3 regions of the Paenibacillus sp. YPG26 genome follow, and region 1 is predicted to be linked to each of the others. Evidence: riboswitches for the same ligand, from Rfam matches in the RefSeq annotation. Region 1 holds a riboswitch; each other region holds the start of a gene.
The links. A riboswitch is a leader RNA that binds a small molecule or an ion and turns the genes downstream of it on or off. The one in region 1 is predicted to bind cyclic di-AMP.
Positions count from the first base shown of each region.

Region 2: another riboswitch for cyclic di-AMP. It lies ahead of LDO05_RS00140 (resuscitation-promoting factor); the one in region 1 lies ahead of LDO05_RS10455 (CAP domain-containing protein).
Region 3: another riboswitch for cyclic di-AMP. It lies ahead of LDO05_RS00495 (C40 family peptidase); the one in region 1 lies ahead of LDO05_RS10455 (CAP domain-containing protein).

Region 1 covers NZ_CP084530.1:2,225,828-2,230,079, reverse strand. The annotation lists gene aspA (aspartate ammonia-lyase) at 1-831, shown strand, start outside; gene LDO05_RS10455 (CAP domain-containing protein) at 989-1,663, opposite strand; cyclic di-AMP (ydaO/yuaA leader) riboswitch at 1,670-1,802, opposite strand; gene ypfJ (KPN_02809 family neutral zinc metallopeptidase) at 2,081-2,923, shown strand; gene nirB (nitrite reductase large subunit NirB) at 3,234-4,252, shown strand, end outside.
Region 2 covers NZ_CP084530.1:26,301-30,552, reverse strand. The annotation lists gene rnmV (ribonuclease M5) at 1-76, opposite strand, end outside; gene LDO05_RS00140 (resuscitation-promoting factor) at 305-1,450, opposite strand; cyclic di-AMP (ydaO/yuaA leader) riboswitch at 1,708-1,912, opposite strand; gene LDO05_RS00135 (TatD family hydrolase) at 2,190-2,957, opposite strand; gene LDO05_RS00130 (HD domain-containing protein) at 2,974-4,252, opposite strand, start outside.
Region 3 covers NZ_CP084530.1:100,707-104,958, reverse strand. The annotation lists gene LDO05_RS00505 (M1 family metallopeptidase) at 1-1,421, shown strand, start outside; gene LDO05_RS00500 (hypothetical protein) at 1,434-2,249, shown strand; cyclic di-AMP (ydaO/yuaA leader) riboswitch at 2,471-2,606, shown strand; gene LDO05_RS00495 (C40 family peptidase) at 2,613-3,095, shown strand; cyclic di-AMP (ydaO/yuaA leader) riboswitch at 3,438-3,576, shown strand; gene LDO05_RS00490 (C40 family peptidase) at 3,581-4,054, shown strand.

The DNA of each region.
Region 1 (4,252 bases):
GAGGCTTATCATCGGGTTCTGGGGAGGGATATTCTTCGGATAGAGAGCTCGAGACAGCATCTGTATGAAGTTAACATGGGCGCTACAGCCGTAGGGACAGGGCTTAATGCGGACCCGAAATATATTGAGCTCGTAGTTGAATATTTGACACAGATCAGCGGATTTCCGCTTGTAACAGCTATTCATCTTGTTGATGCTACTCAAAATACAGACGCTTATACCGAAGTATCGGCGGCTTTGAAGGTATGTATGATGAATATGTCGAAGATCGCTAATGATCTGAGACTTATGGCATCAGGCCCCCGTGTTGGATTTAACGAAATCTTCCTCCCTGCGAGACAGCCGGGATCCTCCATTATGCCGGGCAAGGTCAATCCGGTGATGGCCGAGGTGATCAATCAGGTCGCGTTCCAGGTGATCGGCAATGACCACACGATCTGCCTGGCTTCATCAGCTGGGCAGCTTGAGCTTAACGTAATGGAGCCTGTATTAGTCTTCAATCTTATCCAATCCATCAGTATGATGAATAATTCATTCCGGGTATTCACGGACTTCTGCTTATCAGGGATTGAAGCGAATACGGAGAAGACGAAGGCCGATGTGGAGAGAAGTGTAGGCATAATTACTGCCGTGAACCCACATCTTGGTTATGAGGTCGTATCCCGAATAGCTAGAGAAGCGATTCTCACTGGAGAGTCTGTGAGGGCATTGTGTCTCAAATATAATGTGCTTACTGAAGAGGAACTTGATCAGATTCTGGATCCTTATGAGATGACCCATCCCGGCATTGCCGGTGCCCAAGTATTCTATAGAGATGAGAAGAAAGTGTAACTTACTTAAGTCATACATATATGCTTATTAAGGCAGGCTAAGCATGTATCTTTTTGTAGGAGACCCTAGTTATCATTCCAAATTCATAATATAGAACAAGAGACTAATCCGCTAAGCCGGGTTAGTCTCTTGCTGTAATAAGATTGAATTAGCTTGATTAGTCCGCAATAAATTCTTGTACCCATTCGCCATTATAATAGGCAGCGCCGATCTTGGTGAAGTTAGGACTTAGAATATTCTGCTTGTGTCCAGGGCTGTTCATCCATGCTTTCATAACCTCGGCGGGGTTCTTCTGGCCCTTGGCAATGTTCTCGCCTGCATAAGTGTAACGAATACCATACGATTTCATCATATCAAAAGGGGATCCGTAGGTAGGTGAATTATGGTCAAAGTAGCCGTTGTTATACATATCTTTGGCTTTGTCAAGCGCCATAACAGTCAGTGCTTTATCAGCAGCCAGCGGCTTTACACCCGCTTTGGCACGTTCCTGATTAACGAGAGCTACCACTTGATCTGCATAGGCGGATTCGGATGTGCCAGTCTTGGCAGTGTTCGTGTTGTTCTGCGTAGTATGGGTGTTACTCTTGGTCTTCTGCGATGCCTGGTTCCCGGTAGTGCCTTGAGCTTTAGTCGCAGCGGATGCTTGGTTATTCATAGTTCTGAGCTGCTGCAGTACATGACTCCATGAAAAGCTTTGGTTCGTGCTGTAAGACCAGACCTTGTTGTAATTCTCTGTGGTGGTATCTGCGGCTGCAGATGCTGATGCCGCACCGGTGACTGCGAATAGGCTAAGCGCGAGTGCGCCTGTAACTAGATTTTTCTGTAATTTCATTTGTACATTTCTCCTTTTAACAGCCTGCGAGGTTAGCTGACGGATTAGGGTCAAAGAGTAATCACCCTGCCATGGAATGGCTTCACCCCAGTGTATGGGTCCCCCGTGCTTGTAAATTAAGCTTCGGCCTTATTTGCTTGGATCCCAGAATTTGCAGTAGCTATGATTGAGGATCCAAGCTCGCTACAAATTGTAGCACGCCTGTCCCGACAGTTCATGGGTCAAAACTTTCCATGACAATCAACAACTAACCTAAGCAGCTAACGCGTGACGACGAATAAGGCACCATTCAAGCAGCAATGATGGAGAATCTTATGCAGATTCCAGTAAATGGAGTGTGAACAGCAGCCATTCCCGGGTATAAACACTTATAACATCTTAAATGCGCTAGGCGGATGCGATAAGGGAGGTTGCCGTATGCAGTGGAAAGGTAGAAGAGGAAGCTCCAACGTCGAAGACCGTAGGGGGATGGGAGGCAAGACCCTTGTAGGCGGGGGAATCGGCGGGATTATTATTATGCTGCTCGTCACTTTGCTTGGCGGGAATGGCGGTGACCTCTTGAGCAATATGACGGGGTCAGGAACAGATTCTAATTCTGCATATACCCCTACACAGCAAGAACAGGAGATGAAGGATTTCGTCTCGGTCGTGCTTGCTGATACTGAGGATGTATGGACAGAAGTGTTCAGGGAGGAAGGGCTTAGATATCAGAACCCGACTCTGGTGCTGTATACGAACAGTGTGCAGTCGGCTTGCGGGACAGCAGGATCATCGGTAGGCCCGTTCTATTGTCCTGGAGACCAGAAGCTGTATATTGATCTGAGCTTCTATGACGAGCTTAAGCAGAAGTTCAATGCGCCAGGTGATTTCGCTATGGCTTATGTGATCGCCCATGAGGTTGGACACCATGTGCAGACTCTGCTTGGAACAAGTGACAAAGTCATGCCCCTTAGGCAGAAGCTGAGTGAAGCTGAATTCAACAAGTATCTTGTACGGTTCGAGCTTCAGGCAGATTATTTGGCTGGTGTATGGGCCAACCGTGCTCAAGGGATGGGTGTGCTGGAGGAAGGCGATCTGGATGAAGCTTTGACTGCAGCCAGTGCAGTGGGGGATGACACATTGCAGAAGCAGGCAAGAGGTTATGTAGTGCCAGAGAGCTTCACCCATGGGACCTCCGAGCAGAGGAAAAGATGGTTCTACAAAGGCTTCGAGACTGGTCGTATAGAAGGCGGGGATACTTTCTCTGCCAAGAATCTGTAGAACAGGCATATTGTTATCGTATGGCTCTTTCGGCATTGTGCCGGAAGAGCCTGTTTGCTTTATACATAAGATTTATGACATAACTATAACAACTATAGTTAACTATTTGCTGATAAAAATTAAAAATAGGATTAATACAAATAACAAATGTCATATTACCTAACATAAATGTTGACTATACATTGTTACTAAGGCTATATTTGTTAAAAATTAGTATTTATAAATGGAAATTTATCATCTATGTTATAGAAACTAACATTAAAGTAAATTCAGAATTTAGTTAGGTTTACTTACATTGGAGTGAGTGTAGATGACAAAAAGACTTGTGATGATAGGCAATGGAATGGCGGGAGTGAGGTGCATTGAAGAAATCTTGAAGCTTGCACCGAATGAATTTGAAATTACAGTGTTCGGAAGCGAACCCTATCCCAATTATAACCGCATTCTGCTATCTAAAGTGCTCCAAGGAGATTCAGGGATCCAGGAGATTATTCTCCATGATTGGGATTGGTATGCCAAACACGGAATTCAGCTGTATGCCGGAGAGAAGATCACTTGTATAGATCCTGAGAAGATGACCGTACTGTCAGATTCCGGGAGAATTCGCAGGTATGATGTGCTGATTCTAGCTACAGGCTCCCTGCCCTTCATGCTTCCTCTACCGGGTGCCGACATGCCTGGCGTAATGGCCTTCCGTAATATCACAGATTGCCTTCAGATTATCGAATCAGCCCGGACATATCGCAAAGCAGCAGTGATCGGTGGAGGATTATTAGGTCTTGAGGCAGCACGGGGACTACTTAATCAAGGCATGAGGGTTGAGGTCGTCCACAATTCCCCCTTTCTGATGAACCGCCAGTTGGACAGGACTGCGGCCCGGATGCTTCAAGAGAAGCTTGAGGTACAGGGGATGAGCTTCCTTCTGGATAAGAATACTACCCGAGTTACGGGACGAAGGAGGGCTTCGGGGCTGCGCTTCTCCGATGGATCGCATATTTCAGCTGATCTGGTGATCATGGCGGTCGGTATCCAGCCAAATGTGGAATTGGCTTCAAGAAGCAACATTTTGGTGAATCGCGGTATTATCGTGAACGATTTCATGGAGACCAGTATCCCGAATATCTACGCAGTTGGTGAATGCGCCGAGCATCGCGGCATTTCTTATGGACTGGTAGCTCCACTTTATGAACAAGGGAAGGTGCTCGCCCGCACCGTGTGCGGCATACAGACAGCTCCTTACCAAGGCTCCATATTATTCTCTCAGCTAAAGGTTGCGGGTGCTAAGGTGTTCTCGGCAGGACAAATTCATGAAGAAAATGCCGAACAGTC
Region 2 (4,252 bases), 1.8 Mb from region 1:
TCGTATCGGCCTCTACCGCTCTCTTGACGGCAACCGTATCGTCCCGGCCTTCTACTACAATGACCTCCTTGATCATGGACGCCACCCTTTCCACCACAGCTTTATAATAAAAGAAAAGCACCCTTAGGCGCCTGTTCTCTTGTTCACTTCGTCCGACTGCTTAATCAAACTGTCTGTATTTCCGATATATTAAGTATCAGAATAACAAAAAGAAGAGGAAGGCTCCTCTTCTTATCATATACATATTAACCATCTGTAATGGTACCTTATTCCACGTCCAAAGTAAATGTCAGTACAGATTGGATTAGTTCAATTCCGGTTTGACAGGACCAATCACGTAGACCGTGCGTCCCTTCTTGCGGCCAAAGTTATTGGCAGCCTTCAAACTATCATAATACACATCAATTTTGTTGCCTTTAATGGCGCCGCCTGTATCCTCCGCTCTGCGGAAGCCCACACCTTCAATATAGACCCACCAGCCCATTGGAATCACTTTGGTATCTACCGCAATGGTTCTTCCTTCGCTTACGCGGGTTCCAGAAGCTGTCCTGGTACCAATACCGTCCTCTTCAGAAGAGTAAGCAGTTAAGGATACGTTCTTCAGCACCTTTTTATATTTAAACTGCACGCCGCCCTTTTTGATACTGTTGTTCTGGCTGATCTTCACAGCCTGGGAGGAACGGTCAATGCTCGCTGCTAGAACTTGGGTCTTTGGCTTCGTGCCTACAGCCAATACTTTTGTGGATGGCTGCTTCTCAACGGACTTATTAACCAACCGTTTCGATACGAACTCACCATCTTGATATACCTTCTCAATTTCGTGAACCACAACACCCGTGCGGCCCTTCTGAACCAGCTTGGTCTTGCCCTTCTCCAAGGAGGGATCCGAAGTCTTGACGAAGGTGTAAGGAATGCTCTCTGTTCTCTTCAGGATATGCTTATCAACCCTGACGATACGAATATGCAGATCCGATTGAATCGGACTGTTCAAGGAAGGATACACCTTATCTTCGCTTGATACAGATACGCCCAGCTTGGAGATAGCCTCCTGAACATTGTCCGCTGTAGTAAGGTGTTGATTAGTCACGCCATCCGCTGTGACTTTAACCGGAACCACACGGTCGATGAAGAGCTGATTCCCATCTTGAAAAGTACTGCTAAGGGATGGTGAACCGTTCTCTCCGACATTCAGGTTAGCTTCTTGCTGTTCCAGCACTTGATCTGGCTTCGTCTCCGGCGTGCCGGCAGACTGCGTTGTGCCATCTGCAACCAAGTAGATGCTCTTGTCAGCCTGGATGTAGAACCAAGCCATTACGCTGACAAGCAATGCGACGGTGATGATGCCTCCAACTATAATTTGACGCTTGTTCTCTTGCTTCCATCGCAACGCGTAAGACATGCTGGATGATCGTGAACCATGGGTAGTTTCTTTAGGTCCGAAAAAGCCCACTTCTTACGTCCTCCTTCATAGCCCCGCCGTCTAAGATCGACTCATATAGAATTTGACGCGACTATATACCGTTTTTTACGAAATGCTGAAATACCCGCATTCCGCATCCTGCTCCAGCCTGTTAGGCTCCTCCTGTCATACCACTGTATGACCGTCCTATCACCTTTATTCAAAACAAAAAGAAGCCTAGAGAAAGAGTTTAAGAGGATCTCTTTCGTGGCTTCCGGCTGACTAAAGGAATGTAGGATGCACGAGTATGCCTCTCTCTTCATACGCTTACGAGGTTAGCTGTCGGGTTCGGGCGTAGAGAGCTGCCCTATCTTAGTTCATCCGCTCATGGCGCAATGACCTTGAATTCACCCCAAAGACCCGTAAAGAAATCAAATACGGAACATTCATTCTTCAGAATAACCGTATTGGTTCCCCCGTTCTCCGGTGAGGGAGATTCAGCGAGACTGGTTCTTGGAACCTTGTAATTGACTGTGTAAGCGGGCTAAAGCCATGTAAATGAATCCAATTCTTAGTGAAATTCACTTAGCTAGCAAAATCACGCCGCTTTACAAACTTAACAAATCAATTACTGAAAAGATTCTATCCTGTTTATATGCATGTTGTAAAGCAGGAATCAACTAGTTTTTTTAAATATTTGGTTAATATTTTGTAATAATCACCCTTTTATTGATTAAAAACAATTAATCTTTCCGAAATACTCTTTATTTCACCACTTTTACTCCCGATTTCAGCGAATACCAAATAGTTCCAGCGCATTTTTGGTTGTTATATCAGCTAATTCCTCCAGAGAAATGCCTTTAAGCTCAGCTGCCATTTCCGCTACAAGCCGCACATGGGCCGACTCATTTCTCTTGCCCCGGAATGGATGCGGAGTCAGGTAGGGAGAGTCGGTCTCGACCAGCAGACGGTCATCCGGAATCTGTACTAATACTTCCTTCGGCTGTTTGGCATTCTTGAAAGTAACAGGCCCCCCGAAGGAAATATGGAATCCCATATCCAGACACATCTTGGCCGTCTCCCAGCTGCCCGAGAACGAATGCATAATACCGCCAACCTCACTGGCCTTTTCCTCCCTCAGGATTCGAACCACATCCTCGTGCGCATCCCGGTTATGAATAACGATGGGCATGTTCAGACTGCGGGCAAGTCCAATTTGCTTGCGGAATACAGCGTGCTGGACATCCTTCGGTGAGGTATCCCAATAATAATCCAGCCCAATCTCTCCGATAGCCACGACCTTCTTATGTCCACAGAGCTCTGCTATCCATTCCAGATCTCCATCCTTCATCGTTATTGCATCCTGTGGATGCCATCCAACGGCAGCGTAGATGAACTCATAAGCTTCAGCCAGCTTCATGGTGGAAGGAATCGTCTCCCGATTAAATCCGACATTAACCATCCGGGTCACCCCCTGCTCCACTGCGCGGGCAATTACCTCTTCGCGATCCTCGTCGAACTGCGGAGCATCCAAATGGGTGTGTGTGTCAAATAGCATGGTGAAATAACCTCCTTTAGCTTATCTGCAAATTAAATAATCGGACTGTTTCTTCAGGCAGCAGATGAGCTACTGCACGCAGCTTATCTTCCGGGTAGTACATGTGGTATTTACCACGGTGAATTCCGCTGATGGAACGAACAATGTCAGATACCTCCGAAATTTCACGCAGCCTGTCTTGGCGGTCTAGCAGCAAAATTTGTTTCTTGGAGTCATCTTCAGGCCGGAACACATCATAGGGAAGATCCGTCGGAAAATCAATCTCCAAATCGTAATTAGGATCAAGTCCTAAATCCCGGAAGATACGGCGCATTCCATCAATCATTTCCATATCTAGCATTTCCAGTTCAGTATATTTATACAGCCTCCGATCAATGAAACGGGAGCAAAGATCTGCTAGCAGCCCATCATCTTCACGTCTCCATTGGACAAATGTGGTCTGCACCAATGCTTCATCAAGCTGTAAATATTCTTCTACGGTTAGATCCCGATTAAAGAGGCCTGGCAAAGGGTCAGGCAGAAAGGAGAACCTGAATCCATTCTGATGAAGTTCCTTCGCCCTACGGAAGATCTGACGCAGTATAATTTCGGAGCTCCGGGTAACCGGGTGGAAATATACCTGCCAGTACATTTGATATCTGGACATCAGATAATCCTCCACGGCATGCATTCCTGACTCCTTAACCACCACCCTGCCTTGAAAAGGACGAAGCATTCTTAAAATCCGGTCGATGTCTATCGTGCCGTAGTTAACACCGGTGAAATAAGCATCCCGCAGCAGATAATCCATACGGTCCGCATCAAGCGGGCTCGACACCAGATTGACCACAATGGCTTTATCATAGTCCTTACGTATCACTGAGGCGACCTTCTCCGGGAAGTCATCCCCTTCCCTTCTAAGCACCCTATTGACCTCGGTATCCCCAAGCACAATCTTGCAGGTCCAATCCTCGTGATTCATATGGAAGGCTTCTTCAATAGAATGAGAGAACGGGCCATGCCCAAGATCATGCAGAAGAGCCGCGCACAAGGCAACCTGCTTCTCCTCCAGGGGCCAATCGGGATAAGAGGATCTCTCAAATTGGGAGATAATCCTGCGCGTAATTTCATAGACCCCTAGTGAATGAGAGAACCGGCTGTGCTCTGCCCCGTGAAAAGTCAAATAAGATGTTCCCAACTGCCGGATCCTTCTCAAACGCTGAAATTCCGGTGTATTAATCAGAGACCAGATCAAGTCATCCTGCACATGAACATAATTATGTACCGGATCTTTGAATACCTTTTCTTCAGAAAGT
Region 3 (4,252 bases), 1.8 Mb from region 1:
CTATTCTCATGAGCTTTGAGGTCCAGCTTCCCAAGGTATTCGCCCGCATGGGCACCGCGGATAACTTCGTGATGGCCGGGCAGTGGTTCCCCAAAATAAGTGTGTATGAGCCAGCCGGAACCCGCGGCCGCGCCTCCGAAGGCTGGAACCTGCATCAATACCACGGAAGCTCGGAGTTCTACTCCGACTTCGGGATCTTCAGTGTACGGATCAATGTGCCAAGCTCCTATATCGTCGCAGCGACCGGCTTTCCCACCAAGACCGCAGCGGTCAAGCAGAATCGCAAGATCTACCAGTTCTATGCCGATGATGTGCATGACTTTGCCTGGGCGGCTTCCCCGGACTTTGTCTATGCGGAGGAGCCATTCTCCTCGGCCGAGGTCCCGGGTGTCCGGATCAAGCTGTATCTCGATCCGCTGCATAAGGACCTTAAGGACCGCTATTTCTATGCGGCTAAGGCTGCCTTGTCTTCCTACAGCAAATGGTATGGCCGTTATCCTTACTCGACCCTGTCCATCGTGGTTCCCCCGGCAAGCGGCAATGGGGCAGGCGGAATGGAGTATCCGACCCTCGTAACTGCCTTTGGAGCGACTTCGCTCTCACCTGGGTATGAGCTGGAGAGAACCGTGGTGCACGAGATCGGACACCAATATTTTTACGGCATGATCGCAAGTAACGAATTCGAAGAAGCCTGGCTGGATGAGGGATTCACTTCTTACGCTGAAGACAAACTCATGGAGAGCGCCTATGGAATTCAGCCCAATCTGCCTGTTCAGGCCAGCTTCGTGAACCATCCAGCCGCGCTGCCTCTGGAATCCTGGAAATACGGATCCTCCGATATCTATGCCCAAAATGTCTATACCCGCGGCAAGCTCGTACTGCTCGGCATTGAACGGCAGGTTGGAGCAGGAACCATGAACAAGATCCTGGCCCGCTACAGCAGCAAATACCGCTTCAAGCACCCGACAACCTCGGATTTCCAAAGAGTCGTGGAGCAGGTGACCGGGCAGTCCTGGAAGGATTATTTCAATCAGTATGTATACAGCGGGCAAATGATAAATTACTCGGTTGATTCCATCACCGTGAACCAAGTACAGAAGACTCCCGGCCCCCTATATGAGTCTGTCGTGAAGATCAGCCGACTCGGCGGCAGCTATCCGGAGGTTCCCGTCCTGTTCAGCTACAAAGACGGACATCTTGTGCGCAAGATCTGGAAGGGTGATGAGAACCAGATTGTCTACAAGCTGCAGTACAAGGAGCCGCTGGCCTGGGCAATGATCGATCCCCGCTACACCCTGGTGCTGGAGAACAAGCATATTAACAATTATCTGAAAGCAGAAGTGGAAGAGAAGACCGGAACGCGGTGGAATCTGGGCATAACCAAAGTAGTGGAGTCCCTACTTGGATTGCTCTCATGGTGAGGTGACAATAGAGTGAGATACATTCGTAACGGATGGCAAAGTACCAAAGATCAGTTCCCGGTCGTCATTATCCTGTTCCTCTATCAGCTGCTCTGGGGTGTATTTCTCTACCGGCTGATCAATTCTGCCATTATACCGCTGCTGCAGCGCTACCCGGATCCGGCGCCGGGCGAGCTAAGCCGCATTCTATTTCTGATTGAAGGTCAGCTGGAGCTCAAATACAGCTCCGAGGTTCATCTGTATTTCTGGCTTCTGGCCGGCATGTTCATTCTGCGCATGCTGCTGACCCCGCTCATTCAGGCCGGAATTCTCTATGGACTTCGTCCATTAACCCCGGACGGGGCCGGTCTGGTATTCTTCCAGGGGATCGGCAGGCTGTGGAAGCCGGTCACCGTCTTTTACCTGATAGAGCTCCTTCTCGTACTTGGTCCCGCTTACTGGCTCGGACCCAAGCTGCTGGATCTCCTTGTACAGGGCATACAGTCTGGCGGATATCCACTTCTCTATACGGCTATATATATTCTGGGATGGCTGATTTATGGCTATTTGATTCATCAGCTTCTTCTGTACGCCAAGTTCGGTTATATTTTTGGCCGGGGAATGCTCCCCTCTATGCTAAGCTGCTTGCGGCAGCTGCTTACCGTTATAGGCATATCCCTCTGCCTGGGCGGGGTAACCCTGCTCCTGTTCGGCGCTTTTAGTACCGTCTCCTGGATCTGGACCGGATTTCTGGCACTTATCCTTCAGCAATCCTATCCTTTCATCCGTTCACTTCTCAGTATTTGGCATATTTCCTCCCAATATCACCTTTGGAATGAGAAGAATTGAATCTCCTTCGGTCTCCTCTAACTCTACGCCCCCCAAGACCTCCGCAGATCTGCGGAGGCCTTTCCTGTTTCAACCGGCCTGGAAATCTCGCAAGTAACCATTGCCAAAAGATACCTGCCTTGCTACAATGTGAATTATGAACAGACAGTAACAACATTGTAATTATTTTTTTGTCACAAGCAGGAGATTCGACTTTAATGTCGTATTCTTGTTATAGGTGCACAGATATCAAGCCGAATTCCCAGCACCGGGAAACGGGGGAACCATCTTGGGTGAATTGATCTCGCAACAGAGGGATCATAGGGGACCTTCAACCGAATCCTTAAGCTAACCTCGCAGGCATTGGAAGGAGTTTAACCGCTTTTGAAGAAGAAACTTGTGGTTGCAGCAGTATCAATGTCCATTTTATTCACCCTTGGGACTGGAAGCGTTTTCGCTGACTCCAAGCTGGACAAAGTCGTGGACAAAGTGATTGGCACAGATTATAAGTCAGGTGGAACCTCCACGAATGGCTTCGATTGCTCAGGCTTTACGATGTATGTATTTGACAAACTGGGAATAGACCTTCCTCACCAATCGGGCGCCCAATTCAAGATGGGTAAGGCCGTATCGAAAGATGAACTGAAAGCCGGAGATCTGGTATTCTTCAATACTTTTGGTAATGGTGTGTCACACGTAGGTGTATTTGTAGGTAATGGCAAATTCGCACACGCCTCTTCCTCAAAAGGCGTTACCATCAGCAAGCTGAGTGACAGCTACTACACCAACCGCTACGTTGGAGCTAAGCGTATTATGAGCAACGAAGTATTTCAATCTGTTGCCGATTCCTCCAAAGACAACAATTGATGTAAGATAAGCAGTTCCCTTGGCATCGCCCGTATTGATTCTTGCCGGAATCGATGCGGGCTTTTGTCTGTATATAATTAGACTAATAATATAGTATTAGCCAATTTTTCGACAAATAAACCGTTATCTTGACAAAAAAAGTGTAAAACAAACTTGCCAAAGCTTGGGCCCTTTGGTACAATAGGCAAGTAATTAGTAACAACTTTGTAATTATTACTGTCCTATGTCGGAGCGTCACGAAGTCTGTATATGATGATCATACGAAAGTCATACTATCGCTTCCCGTGAACGCTGGGTCCTGAAATCCCGTATCTTGCGGATTTTCAGCACAGGTGCACTAAACCAACAAACCAGCCGAATTCCCACGCACCTGGGAAACGGGGGAACCAGTTATGGGTGAATTGATCTTGCATCAGAGGGGTCATAGGGAACCTTCAACCGAATCCTCAAGCTAACCTCGCAGGCATTGGAAGGAGCATAACAACTTGAGAAAGAAACTAGCAGCAGCGGCAACGAGCTTGGCATTATTGTTCACACTAGGAACAGGCAGCGCATTCGCAGATTCCACATTAACTAACACGGTGAAGAGTGTATACGGTACTCCTTATAAATGGGGCGGCGTAACTTCAAGTGGGTTTGATTGTTCCGGATTTACATCTTATGTGTTCAAGAAAATGGGCGTATCCCTTGCCCGTCAATCCAAAGCTCAATTCCATCAGGGTTCTCCAGTTATGGCGAAGAGCCAATTGAAGGCCGGAGATCTTGTCTTCTTTAATACTTTCGGTTCCGGTGTATCTCATGTCGGAGTATTCCTTGGAAACGGCCAATTCGCACACGCCTCTTCCTCAAAAGGCATTCACATTGACCGTCTCAGCAGCAGCTACTACAGCAAACGCTACCTTGGAGCTAAGCGTGTTCTTAGCAAAGCCAAATACACTAAATATGCTGTGAACCTGTAAACTCCATTCCCTCAAATGGAATTTACATCCGAGTGGACCGCACGATTCTTGCCGGAATCGCCTGCGGTCTTCTTTTTGCTATCTTAGTACCTACTTCTAAAACGTTAGATATCTGCCAAAGGTTTCAACCTTCCAGAACAAATATCTAATTTAATTCCATATATTTGCTTATCCTATATTTACCCACTGCCACTGGGC